DNA from 3 places in the Desulfitobacterium chlororespirans DSM 11544 genome. Region 2 is predicted to be linked to each of the others. Evidence: riboswitches for the same ligand, from Rfam matches in the RefSeq annotation. Region 2 holds a riboswitch; each other region holds the start of a gene.
What was found. A riboswitch is a leader RNA that binds a small molecule or an ion and turns the genes downstream of it on or off. The one in region 2 is predicted to bind cobalamin.
Positions count from the first base shown of each region.

Region 1 (4,670 bases), on a different contig from region 2:
GGTAAGCTGGGCTGGTTCAGGCGGCCCCGCAAGGCAGATTATGAGTTGACCGCTCAAATGCTGAAAAAGGTGGGAATGGAGCAATACGCCTCCCGCCAGATCAGCCAGCTTTCCGGCGGCCAGCAGCAACGGGTGTTCCTGGCCCGGGCGCTGGCCCAGGAGGCCGAGATTTACTTCATGGATGAGCCCTTCAAAGGAGTGGATGCCCAAACGGAAAAAGCCATTGTCTTGCTCCTGAAGGAACTCAAAGAGCAGGGAAAAACCGTGGTGGTGGTCCATCACGATCTTCAGACAGTGGCCGATTATTTCGACTGGGTGACCCTGATCAATCTGCGGGTGATTGCCAGCGGACCGGTGGAAGAGGTTTTTCATGAGGAAAACTTGAAAATGGCTTACCGGAGTACCGGTGCCCTTTTGAGGAGCGTTGTGTGATATGAACACTTGGCTTGCCTTACTTAATGACTATACGTTTCAAACAGTGTCCTTGGGTTCGGCTCTTTTGGGGATGATCAGCGGGGTATTGGGAAGCTTTGCCGTATTGCGGAAGCAAAGCCTTCTGGGCGACGGGGTTTCCCACTCCGCCCTGCCCGGCGTGGTCATCGCCTTTATCCTGCTCGGCAGCAAAAATACGGAAATCCTGCTTCTGGGGGCCTTGCTCTCCGGACTGATCGCCACGGCGCTGATCGTGGGTATTGTCCGGCACACCCGCATCAAATTTGACAGCGCTCTGGCCCTGGTGATGTCCTTCTTCTTCGGCTTGGGGATGGTTCTGCTGACTTATGTGCAAAAGATCCCCAATTCCAACCAGGCAGGGCTCAAGCGCTTCATTTTCGGCCAGGCTTCCACCTTACTGCAAAGGGACATTATCCTGATGAGCGTCTGCGGTGCGGTTTTGCTGCTCCTTGTCCTGGTGTTCTGGAAAGAATTTAAACTCTTTGTCTTTGACAGTGATTTTGCCCATAATCTGGGCTTTTCCCCCAAAAAGCTGAACTTACTGCTGTCGTTTATGATTGTATTGACCATTATCATCGGTCTGCAGACGGTAGGGGTCATTCTCATGAGTGCACTGTTGATTAGTCCGGCCGTAGCCGCCCGCCAATGGACCAATAAGTTAGGGGTGATGGTTTGGCTTGCCGCCGCTTTCGGCGCTGTGTCCGGTGTGGTGGGAACCGCCGCCAGCTCTGCGGTGCCTAAATTGCCCACAGGACCGGCCATTGTGGTGTGCGCCAGTCTCCTCGTTGTGATCAGTGTTCTGTTTGCTCCGGGAAGAGGTATTCTGCACAGGGTATACCGGCACAGGAAGAATAAGCTGATGCTGAAACTGGAAGGGAGTGGGCCTGATGTCCCCACAATTTGAAATACAACTCATTGCCGTCATTGTGGCGGTGGCCTGCGCTCTGCCCGGTGTCTTTCTGGTGCTGCGGAAAATGGCCATGATGTCGGATTCCATCACCCATACGATTCTGCTGGGCATTGTGCTGGCCTTTTTCGTCACCCATGATCTTTCCTCCTCGTTTCTGATCGCCGGTGCGGCGTTAATGGGCGTCGTCACCGTATGGCTGACGGAAATGCTGGGGCGTACGCGGCTTTTGGCGGAAGATGCAGCCATCGGTATCGTATTCCCTCTCCTCTTTTCCATAGCCATTATCTTGATTACGCGCTATGCGGGTTCAGTGCATTTGGACACTGATTCGGTGCTGCTGGGGGAGCTGGCCTTTGCTCCCTTTGACCGCATGATCGTGGGGGGAGTGGATCTCGGCGCGAAAGCCATTCATACCACAGGGGCTCTTTTGCTTATTAACCTGGCGGTGATCATCATCTTCTTCAAGGAGCTGAAACTTGCCACCTTCGATCCCATGCTGGCCTCTGTGTTGGGTTTTGCGCCGACCCTGGTCCATTACGGCCTGATGACCCTGGTTTCCCTTACCACGGTAGGGGCTTTTCAGGCGGTGGGCTCCATTTTGGTGGTAGCGTTTATGATTGGCCCACCGGTTACGGCCTATCTGCTTACCGATGATTTAAAGCGGATGTTGATTTTAAGCGGAGCGATCGGGGCCATCAACGGCTTATTAGGCTATCGGGCGGCAGCCCTGCTGGACGTATCCATCGCCGGTTGTATGGCCATGATGACGGGAATTTCTTTCTTGCTGGTCTTTATCTTTGCTCCCGGCCGGGGGCTTGTGAGCACGCTGAGCAGACGCCGCAATCAAAAAATAGGCTTTGCGAAAATGATACTGTTGTTTCATCTTTATCACCATGAGGAAAGTGAAGCAAACCTTGCTGAGATACAAAGTTATTTGCGCCTGGATGGGGAGCTTACAAAAAATCTGATAGCCCTTTTGCAAAAGGAAGGATGTATTGAGTTAAACAACAGCGTGGTCAAACTGACCGAACAGGGGCGCCTGACCAGCCTGTGCAGCTATGAGGCATTGCTTTCGGGCTAAGCTTTCAAGAAAAGAAGGGATATCCCCGTGCAGGAGGTATCCGCTTTTTTTGTTTTAGATTGAGTGATTCTGAAGAAGGTAATTCTGAAGAATTCTAAAGATTCTCTAAAATGCATTGAAATTGGGCAAGAAATTTCTTATTCTATCTATAATTTCATATGGGGACGAGTACGATTTTTCAGAGGAAAAATCTTAAGGGAAGTCAGTCAAAGCTGACGCGGTGCCCGCCACTGTAGAAGGGAGTTAACTCACCATAAGGTCACTGGATAGTTATATCCGGGAAGACGGGAGTTAATGAGGAACTTAAGCCAGGAGACCTGCTCATGCCCCGGATTCGAAACAACCTACGGGATGTTAGGGAGGTGGATATCGTGTTCAGAACACTATTATTAAATACAGGATAGAAAGCCCTTTCCGTTTGGAAAAGGTTTTTTTGTTTTGGGTCAATGATTTTGGGTCAGTGATTCTGAAGAATTCTAAAGATTAGCTGAAAGAAATTGAAATTATATAAGAGTTTTTTTATAGTTAGAGGCAGCTAACTTACTTGAGCATACCTAAATTGCCGGGAGGAGCGGAGTTTCCCCGCCCATGAGCAAAGGTGCAGGTAAGGGAGTTAACTATTTTTATGGAGGTAGAAAAGATGAACAAGCCCAAGTTACATTTGCTTCGGAAGCGGTTCGCTCCCCTGCTGATTCTGCTGGTTGTCGTTCTTTTGGTTGGCCTGCCTGGGTGCAGTCCCTCCCCGACGACTTCAAAGGCGCCGGAGGAGGGGAAGAAGGAGGAACTGGTCCTGGCTGTGGGAATGGCCGATTATGGGATGTTCGATCCGAAAAAGACCTGGGGTGCTATCGGACAAATCCGCTTAACCCACAGCTCGCTGCTTAAAGCCACGAAGGACTTAACCTTTGTCGGCGATCTTGCCAAATCTTTTGAGACGAGTAAAGACGGCACTACCTGGACCTTCAAAATCCGCAATGATGCCAAATTTTCCAACGGCGACCCGGTTACCATAGAGGATGTCCTGTTTACCTATGAAATGCTGAAAGAAGACGGCATCGCCTTTGACCTTTCCTTTGTGGATAAAATGGAGATTACAGGCAAGGATACCATCGTGTTTACTTTGCAAGAGCCACGTTCCACATTTGTCAGTCAGCTTTCCGAAATCGGTATTGTGCCTAAACATATTTATGATGACAATTATTCCAAAAATCCCATTGGCTCCGGACCCTATCAGGTAACCCAGTATAATGACGGCGAACAAATCATCATGGACTATAACCCTTATTGGTATGGTGAGGAGCCTCACTTCAAGAAACTCACCTTCCTGCTGCTGGAAGAGGATGCCGCTTTTGCAGCGGCCAAGGCCGGTCAAGTTGATATTTGTTACATTCCTCCCAAATTTGCCGGGCAAACCCTACCGGGGATGACTTTACACGTTCTGGAAAGCGTTGATTCCAGAGGGATTACTCTTCCTGTCCTGCCCAGCGGCGGAACCGGGTATATCAACGCCAACGAGGTCAAAGTCGGCAATGATATTACCTCTCATTTGGCCATCCGCCAGGCATTGAACATCGGGTTAAGCCGTCAGGGAATTATTGATGTGACCATGGACGGATACGGAAAGGCTGCCTATTCCATTGTGGACGGCACACCCTGGTTTAATGAAAAAACGGTCATTGAGGATGGCCGGGTTGAAGAGGCCAAACAGTTGCTGGCAGATGCCGGCTGGGCCGATACCAACAAGGATGGCATCGTCGAGAAGGACGGGCTGAAGGCAGAATTTGATTTATATTTTCCTTCCAGTGACCAGCTGCGCGGCGACATCGCCTTAGCTGTTGCCGATCAGGCCCTTAGCCTGGGTATTAAGATCAATCTCATTGGTGCTACCTGGGATGAAATATTTATCCAGGGCAAGGCCAATGCCTGCTTATGGGGAGGCGGGCGGCTTCACCCTCATCAATTGTATACCATGTATTCCTCGAAGGTACTTAATCACGGTTATAACAATATGACTCACTATATACATCCTGTAGTGGATGATCATCTGGATAAAGCCATGCATGCATCTACCCAGGAGGAAGCCAACAAGTACTGGAAACTGGCCCAATGGGATGGAAAAACCGGTTTCAGCCCCCTTGGTGACGTTCCCATCGTTTGGTTGGCCCGGGTGGACCATTTGTATCTTGTCAATGATAAGGTGAATATCGGCAACCAACTGATGCATTC
Region 1 covers NZ_FRDN01000006.1:341,246-345,915, forward strand. The annotation lists gene BUA14_RS09955 (metal ABC transporter ATP-binding protein) at 1-432, shown strand, start outside; gene BUA14_RS09960 (metal ABC transporter permease) at 434-1,357, shown strand; gene BUA14_RS09965 (metal ABC transporter permease) at 1,341-2,444, shown strand; cobalamin riboswitch at 2,594-2,783, shown strand; gene BUA14_RS09970 (ABC transporter substrate-binding protein) at 3,085-4,670, shown strand, end outside.
Region 1: another riboswitch for cobalamin. It lies ahead of BUA14_RS09970 (ABC transporter substrate-binding protein); the one in region 2 lies ahead of BUA14_RS21765 (ABC transporter substrate-binding protein).

Region 2 (4,670 bases):
CGGAGTATTCCCGGAAATGTTTCCAGGTCTTTTCAGCAAGAAAAACGGGATGAAGCCGTTCCTTAAGGAGCTGCTCACCGAAAGGTTCAGCAATATCGATGATGCTGATCTCGGGATCCAACTGCTCCACGATTCCTTCCAAACTCAGGAGGGATTTACCCAACAGGACAAGATCGGCGGGAATAATAATCCGATGTTTGTAGGCCACCTTAAACAGGTCATTAACGGCACTCCCCAGATCGACTTCACTCATGGGCACATCCAGATACTTCTCTCTTAACCCATCCACATCCCGATACAATACCTTGGGATCCAGATCCTCAGGCACGATCCCCATAGCAAACACAGCCTCCACCATGTCCTCCGTCTTCCGCCGCATCATCCCGATGACCAGTGAAGCAAAATGATCCTTCATATCAGCAGAAAGCCTGCCGATCATGCCAAAATCGATTAAGGAAATCACCTGTTGGGGCAAAACGAAGATATTGCCCGGATGAGGATCCCCATGAAAAAACCCCTCGATTAAGATTTGCTTGAACATCGCTTTAATCAGATTTTCTGCCAGTTCCTTCCGATTATAACCCAGGGCCTCAAGAGTCTGGAATTGGCTGAGCTTGACTCCCTGAATGTATTCCAAAGTCAAAACTTTTTTGGTGGAGTACTCTTTATAGACCTTGGGAATGTGAATGGAGGAATCCCCTTGAAATTGCTTTCTGATTCGTTCCGCATTATTGCCTTCAATTTCATAGTTTAATTCATTGCGCAAGGAATTGGCGAATTCCTCCACCATATCCCGCACATGATACAGGGCTGCCCAATCCATACGCTTTTCCGCCAAAGCAGCCAAATCCAAAAGTATTTCCAGATCCGTTTCGATCTTCTGGGCAATACGGGGACGCTGGATTTTTACCGCAACACTTTCCCCTGATTGGAGAACGGCACGGTGAACTTGGCCAATAGAGGCTGCGGCCAGTGGCTCTTCCTCAAAATGCTGGAAAATATCCTGAGGCAGGGCCCCCAACTCGGCTTCAATAATTTGACTGACTTCGGCAAAAGAAAAGGGCGGAACTTGGTCCTGCAATTTTTCCAGTTCCGTAATGAGGTAATCGGGAATAATATCCGGCCGGGTGCTGGCTATTTGTCCAATCTTGACATAAGTAGGTCCCAACTCCTCTAAGGCGTTACGCAGGCGCTGACCGAGAGTTATGGGATCCACTGCTTCCTCCCGCCTCCGGATCCGCCTGGAAAAAGAGATAAAATTAATAAGCCCCATCTCTTCCAGGATGAGGCTGAATCCATTACGGGCCAATACCGTGGCTACTTCTTGATAGCGATGAACATGACGAATTTTTCTGCTAATCATGGGTCCCGTTTTCCAATTGAGCGATGCGGTTTTCCAGCCTTTCGATGTCTGCTTTGGTAGGAAGGTTAAGCTCCGCCAGGATTTTTTGCACTTGTTCCTTAAGCTTGACCTGAATCTCATTCTGCTGATCCTCGCCTTTTTGGATCAACTCATTCATTAATTCCTTGGATTCATTGGCGGACAGCTCTCCTTTCTTTACCAATTCATCCACAACCTTCTCAATTTGTTCTTTGCTCACCACAGCGAAACCTAACCCCAAGGCTAAACCCTTCTTGAGCATATCTTTCATGCTTACATCCCCCTGCCGTGAATTTTTAAAGAAAACCCGACTTCACCGAGCCTTTGATTTATAACCCCAGTGAGGCGAAGCCGCTGGTTGCACTTATGCTTAGAAAGCAGATAACGCAAGTTTATACTTTCCGACAGTGCTATCGAATCTTCGTCCTTAGTATTTACGCGGTTGCTGAAAACCATTCTTTAATCACCAGGAAAGCAGGCACTAAACAAACCTTGGCATTACCGGACGAATGCCTTATAATTGTCTTAATTCAATACAATAGAATTAGGTACTCAATCCTTTCGGGAGAGAGTTAAAAGGGAAGCCGGTTCAATTCCGGCACGGTCCCGCCACTGTGAATTGAGTGAGTGATCACTTTTAGTCAGGAACCTGCCTAATCATCAGCGACCTTCCTCGAGGACAGGATAGAGGCGCTGCAAGAATTCACTAATGCAGCAAAAACCTTTTATCCTGGCGATAAAAGGTTTTTCTTGATCTTTCCACCCCAACTCGAAAGGAGCACAAAAATGAATAGAAAAAAACAGGCACTCACCCTGCTGATAACCCTATGGGTGACCTTACTTTTGCTCAGCGGCTGCAATTCATCCCCACAGCAAGGTGCCGCTCCTCCTGAAGCGCCCTCCGGGCAAGATACCATCCAGGCTGCAAGCTACCCTTTAACCTACACAGATGATACGGGTGTGGCCACCACTCTGGAAAAAGAACCTCAACGCATTATCTGTCTGGCCCCGCCCTCCACAGAGATCTTAAGCGCCCTGGGCCTGGATCGCAAGCTGATCGGCTTAACTGTGTACGATAATTATCCGGTGGGTATTCAGGGGAACGCAGAATATATTTTTGAAGACAGTTTAAACCCCAATATGGAGCAGCTCATTGAGCTCAAACCGGATTTGGTCCTGACAGGAATGCATAAGGACAGCTTTGTTAACTCTCTGCGCAGCTTGGGGATACCTGTAGCTCATTTAAACCCCCAAAGTCTGGAAAGCACCTATCAAACCATCGAAAAACTGGGATACATTACCAATACTCAGGAACGGGCCCAGGCTGTGCTCCAGGGAATGAAAGCAAAGGAACAAGCCATTGCCGATAAAGTAGAGGCCATCAAGGAATCTGCTCGGGTCAGGGTATGGATTGAAGTGGATCCAGGTCTTTTTACCGCCGGTGCAGGAACCTTTCTTAACGAACTCATCACCAAAGCAGGTGGCATCAATATCGCAAGTGATGTTCAAGATTGGGCACAATACAGCGAGGAGCAGGTGATTGAGAAGAACCCTCAGGTCATCCTGAGCACCTACTCCTACTACATGGATAATGTGAAGGCCACCATCGCCGGCCGTCCGGCTTGGCAAGCCATCGATGCTGTCAGCAATGACCGGATTTACGATCTGGACAGCGATATGGTGACCCGCTCCGGTCCCCGGATCGTCGACGGCTTGGAGACCATCGCTAAAGCCCTTTATCCGGAGCGTTTCTGACTCTTCAGCCCTTGGCAAGGGTGGTCTTATCATCCGTATGGGGAGAGAGCTTATTGACTGAAGTTAAGGAGGATAACATAAAGATGAATTCCCGAACTTTCCCCAAAAGCATACCCTGGATTTTGGGCTTATCCCTGCTCCTGCTTCTTTCCGTTGTCATCTGTGTGATGACCGGCTCCGTCTCCCTGCCTTTTCATCTGACCTGGAAGATCATTTTAAACCATCTGCCTTTTTTGAGCTTTGACCACAGCTGGTCCTCAGCCCAGGAATCCATCGTTTGGAATCTGCGCCTGCCCCGGGTCTTTTTAGCCCTCATCGTTGGGGCCATGCTGGCAACCTCGGGAGTGGCCTTTCAAGGGATTCTGCGCAATCCTTTGGCTGATCCCTATATCTTGGGGGTCTCTTCCGGAGCTGCCATTGGCGCCGCCTCCGCTATCCTTTTTTTTCGCAGCTTTTCTTTCTTCGGTCAATCGGCCCTGCCTCTCTTCGCCTTTGCCGGAGGGCTTATTTCTCTGGCCTTTGTCTTCTCTTTATCCAGACAGCATGGTCAGTTTGAGCGGGAAACCTTAATCCTGGCCGGTGTGGTAGTGCAGGCTTTGTTGAGCGCTTTTCTCTCTCTTCTGATTGCCGTTTCCGGCGAGCAGATGCAGCAGATTATTTTCTGGATGATGGGCAGTCTCGCCAACAGCAGCTGGCAGAATGTCCTGATCCTTCTCCCTTATTTTCTGCTCGGCTTGGCTTATCTTCTCTTGCAAAGCCGGGAGCTGAATGTCATCGCTTTAGGGGAAAGAGCAGCAACTCACCTGGGAATCAACGTGGAGCGCAAGAAAATTGCCATTCTCATCGTCGGTTCGTTATTGGCCACGGCCGCAGTCTCCATGGTGGGGATCATCGCCTTTGTCGGCCTGATCATTCCCCATCTCATGCGCCTCCTCGTGGGACCTGACCACCGAATCCTCTTGCCGGTGTCTACTTTAGCGGGAGCAATCTTCCTTTTGTGGTCGGATACCATGGCCAGAACCCTGCTCCAATCTCAGGAGATTCCCATCGGAGCGATTACAGCCTTTGTGGGCGCACCCTTTTTCGCATATCTGTTAAAAAGTGGTTTAAGGAGGGGTTAGGATGAACCTGTTCGAGATTCAGAACCTTAATCAACATTATGGCTCCTTTGCTGTGTTGCGGAACCTTTCCTTTGCCATCAGCCAGGGAGATATGTTTGGCATTATCGGCCCCAATGGCAGCGGTAAATCGACTCTGATCCGTACCATCAGCGGCCTTCAGCCTCCTAGTTCCGGTAAGGTTCTGTTGATGGACAGACCACTTTCCTCCCATACCTCAAAAGAGCTGGCCCGCCAAATTGCCGTTCTGGAGCAGGAGGGTACCCCTGCCCTGCCCTTTACCGTAGAGCAGATCGTATCCATGGGGCGCTATCCCTGGTTAAAACCCTTTGCCGACCTGAGCTCCCATGACAGGGCTGTGGTGGAGAACATACTCGTTAAACTCAATCTTGGGCCTAAACGCTCCCAAAAAGTCA
Region 2 covers NZ_FRDN01000015.1:75,476-80,145, reverse strand. The annotation lists gene BUA14_RS21780 (ABC1 kinase family protein) at 1-1,363, opposite strand, end outside; gene BUA14_RS21775 (phasin family protein) at 1,356-1,652, opposite strand; cobalamin riboswitch at 1,911-2,052, shown strand; gene BUA14_RS21765 (ABC transporter substrate-binding protein) at 2,168-3,136, shown strand; gene BUA14_RS21760 (FecCD family ABC transporter permease) at 3,220-4,257, shown strand; gene BUA14_RS21755 (ABC transporter ATP-binding protein) at 4,259-4,670, shown strand, end outside.

Region 3 (4,670 bases), on a different contig from region 2:
CCAATCCAGCTTTCCATCGGAGGTGTAAACCAGGGTTCATATTCGCCGCCTGTAATCTCGTCGACCATCTCGCTGCCCGCAGTGTCAGATCCTCCAAACTCTGCGCCCTGAAGGACAAATAGCGGCACAATGGCAATTAAAAAAACAATCAGCAATAAAATGATAACTGTAGGTTTTTTACTTTTCATATTTTAAGCCTCCTTTTAAAAAGCCAAGGGCAGTCAATTCAGATTTTGCGTATGTTTCAAGACCCATAATGATCAGAACGGTTAAAATGCCTTCAACAATAGCCAGGGGTACCTGGGTGGGGGCAAAAACGGTTAGGAATTTAATGGCGGAGGCTGCAACACCGCCCTGTGCGGATGGAAATGCCAAGGCCAACTGAATGCTTGTGACGCAGTAAGTGAATAAGTCGCCGATAGACGCCGCGAGAAAAATTCCCACGTATTTATTGATCTTCAGCGCCTGACACAGTTTGTAGATACCGAAGGCGACGAATGGACCGGCGATACCCATGGAAAACGTGTTGGCACCAAGTGTTGTAAGGCCGCCATGAGCGAGTAGAATAGCCTGGAAAATCAGCACGATGATGCCCAAGATGGCGACAGCGCTTGGCCCGAATAAAATCGCGCCCAGCCCTGTTCCAGTCATATGTGAACAGCTACCGGTGACCGAGGGAATTTTTAAAGATGAAATTACAAAAATGAATGCCCCTGCTATGGCAAGGATGGTGATCGATCTACGGTTCTCTTTTAATGTTTTCCTAATGGAAAACCAACCCGCCACTAAGAACGGTAGGGCTATAACGCCCCAAAGAATAGCGTATGTTGGCGGTAAATAGCCCTCCATAATGTGCATCGCCTGGGCTGACGGCGTGATCCCAAATAAGAGGGAAACGAGAATAGAGAGACTGAGAATAAATTTTTGGTTTCTTTTCATATTCTTTCCTCCTTGTATGTATTTTTAAGCTAAATTGCTTAAAACCATATCATGGTTCTCCAAGATTGCTTTTAGTTCCTGGGCGTTTTTCGGATAAGCCTGCGTGTCCGGCAGAATCTTTTTATCGACAAGCAGTTTATAGACCTCCAGCATGGCTGGCTGTTTCAAATTTGCCTGTTTTAAAATCTCCAAATTACAGAATATTTCCAGGGGCGTCCCATCAGCAATGATTTTCCCACCGCAGAAGACAAGAACACGTTCAGCCCATCTGTAAGTAAAATCCACGTCATGGGTGGAAATCAACATAGTCTTACCTTCAGCGCTCAGCTTTAACAGCACTTCTTCCAGCATCATGGCGTTCAAAGGGTCCAGTGATGCGGTCGGTTCGTCGAAAATCATTACCTCTGATTTCATCGCCACAATATCGGCAATGCTTACGCGCTTCTTTTCACCACCGCTCAAATAGTGGGGCGGTCGATCCTCGAAGCCCGAGAGGTTCATATAGGCCAGAGCCTCTTGCACACGTTCAATGACCTCTTCTTTCGGAAGCCTTAAATTCATCGGGCCGAAGCCAACCTCCGCCCGGACTGTGGAGGCGATGATCTGATTGTCTGCGTCTTGAAAGACGATGCCGATGTTTTTACGCAGCTCGTTCAGAGTTTTTTTATTGACGGGCAGTTCCCGATAGATAATTTCTCCAAGAGCAGGGGTGTAAACACCGTTTAAGTTGAGAAAGAATGTTGATTTTCCCGACCCGTTGGCACCCAGTACAGCAATTTTTTCTCCTGCAAAGATTTCCACGTTGACACCGTCCAACGCGGGCTTTCCGTTTCCATAGACATAGTGGAGATTCTCCACCTTCAGAATTCTGTTCTTCATAAAACGCCTCCGCTTATCTTGTCAGGTACCAGAGCAGCAATAAACACAGGATGTAAATCGCCCCCGAAACGATCAACCTGATTTCGATTTTCTTATCTTCCTCCAGAAACATCAATTCCCCGTCGTAGCATCTGGCCTCCATCGCATCATAATAAGCGTTCGCTTTTTTCAGTGACAGGACGAACATGTTGCTGGCGACGCTGCTGAACGTAAAATAGGATGTCTTTAAATCGCGATAGCCCAGTCGTGATTCTGCGGCGTTTTTCATCTTTGCGAACACCTCCAGTAAAATGAAGATGTACCGGTAAATCATATTCATCAGAGCGATAAAGTCCTTAGGCAAATGGGTCTTTTTCATCACAGCTATAATTTCGGAAGAGGGAGTCGTCAAGATCATCAGTTGGAGTCCGCTAATTGATGCGATAATCTTCAGCATCAGGAAGACGCCGTTTTTAAGCATATCCGTCGTGGTATAGAGATAAGTGAAGCCAAGATACAAGTTATATTCGCCCGATGGTTGGCCTGAAAAATCAACCACAACGGCAAGGATGCTGATTAGAATAAACGTCAAGGGAATGGTCAGTACCGACAGATAATCATGGAAGGCAAGTCCTCCGACCTCAATGACCAAATAAGCCATTGAGAGAATTACAACGACAGAAACATACACATTGTTAAGTGCAATGCACAGAAGGATCGTCAATAAAGCAAGAATGACCTTGAAAGTGGGATTCCAGTGCCTGATCTTAGAGGAATAAGCCAAATAATCGATAGAAAGCCACCCGCCATGCTCATGCCGGAAGCCACGGTGGTGTTCGTGTGCTTCTTCTTCGCCCTGCCGGTGGATATCCCGGTGCTTCTGTTTCACTCTTCCATCCCCTATCATTTTATTGCGCTCACCAATTTATCCTTATGAAATCGCGCTTGATTCATCTGGAAAACTCCCTCCGACACCCAAAAGTTACTTTAAAAAATATAAAAACGGTTACTGCAACTTTTGTTGTAGCAACCGTTTTTCTACAGAATAGGAAATAAGAGCTCTGACATCCACCAATCGATAAACAGAGCAATTCCAAGCAGGTCTTCTGACTTACGCTTATGGAGTTTCCTCCTGCGGCTTCGCTCAGCCTTCCCAGTTTCCCAGTGACCGATTTTCATCGACGAGCGCAGCCTCAACGCATACAGCGGCGGTTCCGTTCGGGACTCTCACCCGATTCCCTATCCTTCCTCTAAGACTGTACATCTTAGAAGACACTTGAGACATTATTTGATTTTTCTTACTATAGTCGACGATATCATAACCTTATTTTAAGGTCAATAGTTTTTTGGGCTTTTATCATATTTTCTATTAATTACTTGTGAGTCAGCTTTAACTAACTTCCCCTTCTGGCTTTCCTAAAAAAATTTGATATAATTTGTTTACTTGCAAGTAATATAGGATATAGAAATTAATCCAAGGAGGAAAAAATATGCAAAACGATATTCAAGAATTCTTAGAGCAGGAGATCTGGGCAGTAGTCGGGGTCTCTAAAGATCCGACCAAATTTGGCACAAAGGTCTACCATAAACTCAAACAATGCGGCTATACGGTGTATCCCATTAATCCTAAGCTCTCTGAGCTGGAAGGAGAGCCTTGTTTCCCCTCTTTAAGCGCCTTGCCTGTTCGCCCCGACGTGGTCAGCCTCATCGTCCCTCCTCAGATATCGGAACAAATTATTGACCAATGTGCCCAATTAGGTATCAAAAGAGTCTGGATGCAGCCTGGCGCCGAAAGCAATGAAGCCTTGCTGAAGGGGCGCGCAAACCAAATGCAGCTGATTGCTCATGAATGCGTACTGGTTGAAGCCCGGTCCCGGCGCTAAACATGAAAATAAGCAAATAAGCAGCAAAAAACCGTACTGAGATCAGTACGGTTTAACCTGTCTATGGAGCGGGTGATGGGAATCGAACCCACGTAGCTAGCTTGGAAGGCTAGTGCTCTACCATTGAGCTACACCCGCAGGTGTGGTAGCAGGGGAGAGATTTGAACTCTCGAATGAGCGGGTATGAACCACTTGCCTTAGACCACTTGGCTACCCTGCCATGGCTCCCCGAGCAGGACTCGAACCTGCAACCTACCGGTTAACAGCCGGTTGCTCCACCATTGAGCTATCGAGGAATATTGATTTATACTGGCGGAGAAGGAGGGATTCGAACCCTCGCAGCAGTTACCCACTCTAACGGTTTAGCAAACCGTCCTCTTCAGCCACTTGAGTACTTCTCCGTAATCCTACTTTTTGGTGCGGAAGATGGGACTTGAACCCATACGGTGTTACCCACACGCCCCTCAAACGTGCGCGTCTGCCAGTTCCGCCACTCCCGCATTGTTTTATGGAGCCGTTAACCGGATTTGAACCGGTGACCTCATCCTTACCAAGGATGCGCTCTACCAACTGAGCTATAACGGCATCGAGGATTTCTTCTGATTTAAATGGTGCGCTCGAAGGGATTCGAACCCCTGGCCTTCTGATTCGTAGTCAGACGCTCTATCCAGCTGAGCTACGAGCGCATTACTTGGAGCGGGTGACGAGATTCGAACTCGCGACTTTCACCTTGGCAAGGTGACACTCTACCACTGAGTTACACCCGCATGTCCCTGACATGCTCTAAAGAAAATGGTGAGCCATCCGCGACTCGAACGCGGGACACCCTGATTAAAAGTCAGGTGCTCTACCGACTGAGCTAATGGCTCATAAATGGCAGGGATGGCAGGATTCGAACCTACGAATGCCAGAGTCAAAGTCTGGTGCCTTACCGCTTGGCGACATCCCTATGCTTTCTATTTAAATCAACTGCTGCTGATTTAAAGCTTG
Region 3 covers NZ_FRDN01000021.1:76,587-81,256, forward strand. The annotation lists gene BUA14_RS25390 (energy-coupling factor ABC transporter substrate-binding protein) at 1-188, opposite strand, end outside; gene BUA14_RS25395 (energy-coupling factor ABC transporter permease) at 178-939, opposite strand; gene BUA14_RS25400 (energy-coupling factor ABC transporter ATP-binding protein) at 964-1,818, opposite strand; gene cbiQ (cobalt ECF transporter T component CbiQ) at 1,832-2,686, opposite strand; cobalamin riboswitch at 2,877-3,092, opposite strand; gene BUA14_RS25410 (CoA-binding protein) at 3,288-3,680, shown strand; tRNA gene BUA14_RS25415 (tRNA-Gly) at 3,745-3,818, opposite strand; tRNA gene BUA14_RS25420 (tRNA-Ile) at 3,824-3,900, opposite strand; tRNA gene BUA14_RS25425 (tRNA-Asn) at 3,902-3,976, opposite strand; tRNA gene BUA14_RS25430 (tRNA-Ser) at 3,991-4,081, opposite strand; tRNA gene BUA14_RS25435 (tRNA-Leu) at 4,096-4,180, opposite strand; tRNA gene BUA14_RS25440 (tRNA-Thr) at 4,190-4,265, opposite strand; tRNA gene BUA14_RS25445 (tRNA-Arg) at 4,290-4,366, opposite strand; tRNA gene BUA14_RS25450 (tRNA-Gly) at 4,373-4,447, opposite strand; tRNA gene BUA14_RS25455 (tRNA-Lys) at 4,474-4,549, opposite strand; tRNA gene BUA14_RS25460 (tRNA-Gln) at 4,555-4,629, opposite strand; tRNA gene BUA14_RS25465 (tRNA-Met) at 4,669-4,670, opposite strand, start outside.
Region 3: another riboswitch for cobalamin. It lies ahead of cbiQ (cobalt ECF transporter T component CbiQ); the one in region 2 lies ahead of BUA14_RS21765 (ABC transporter substrate-binding protein).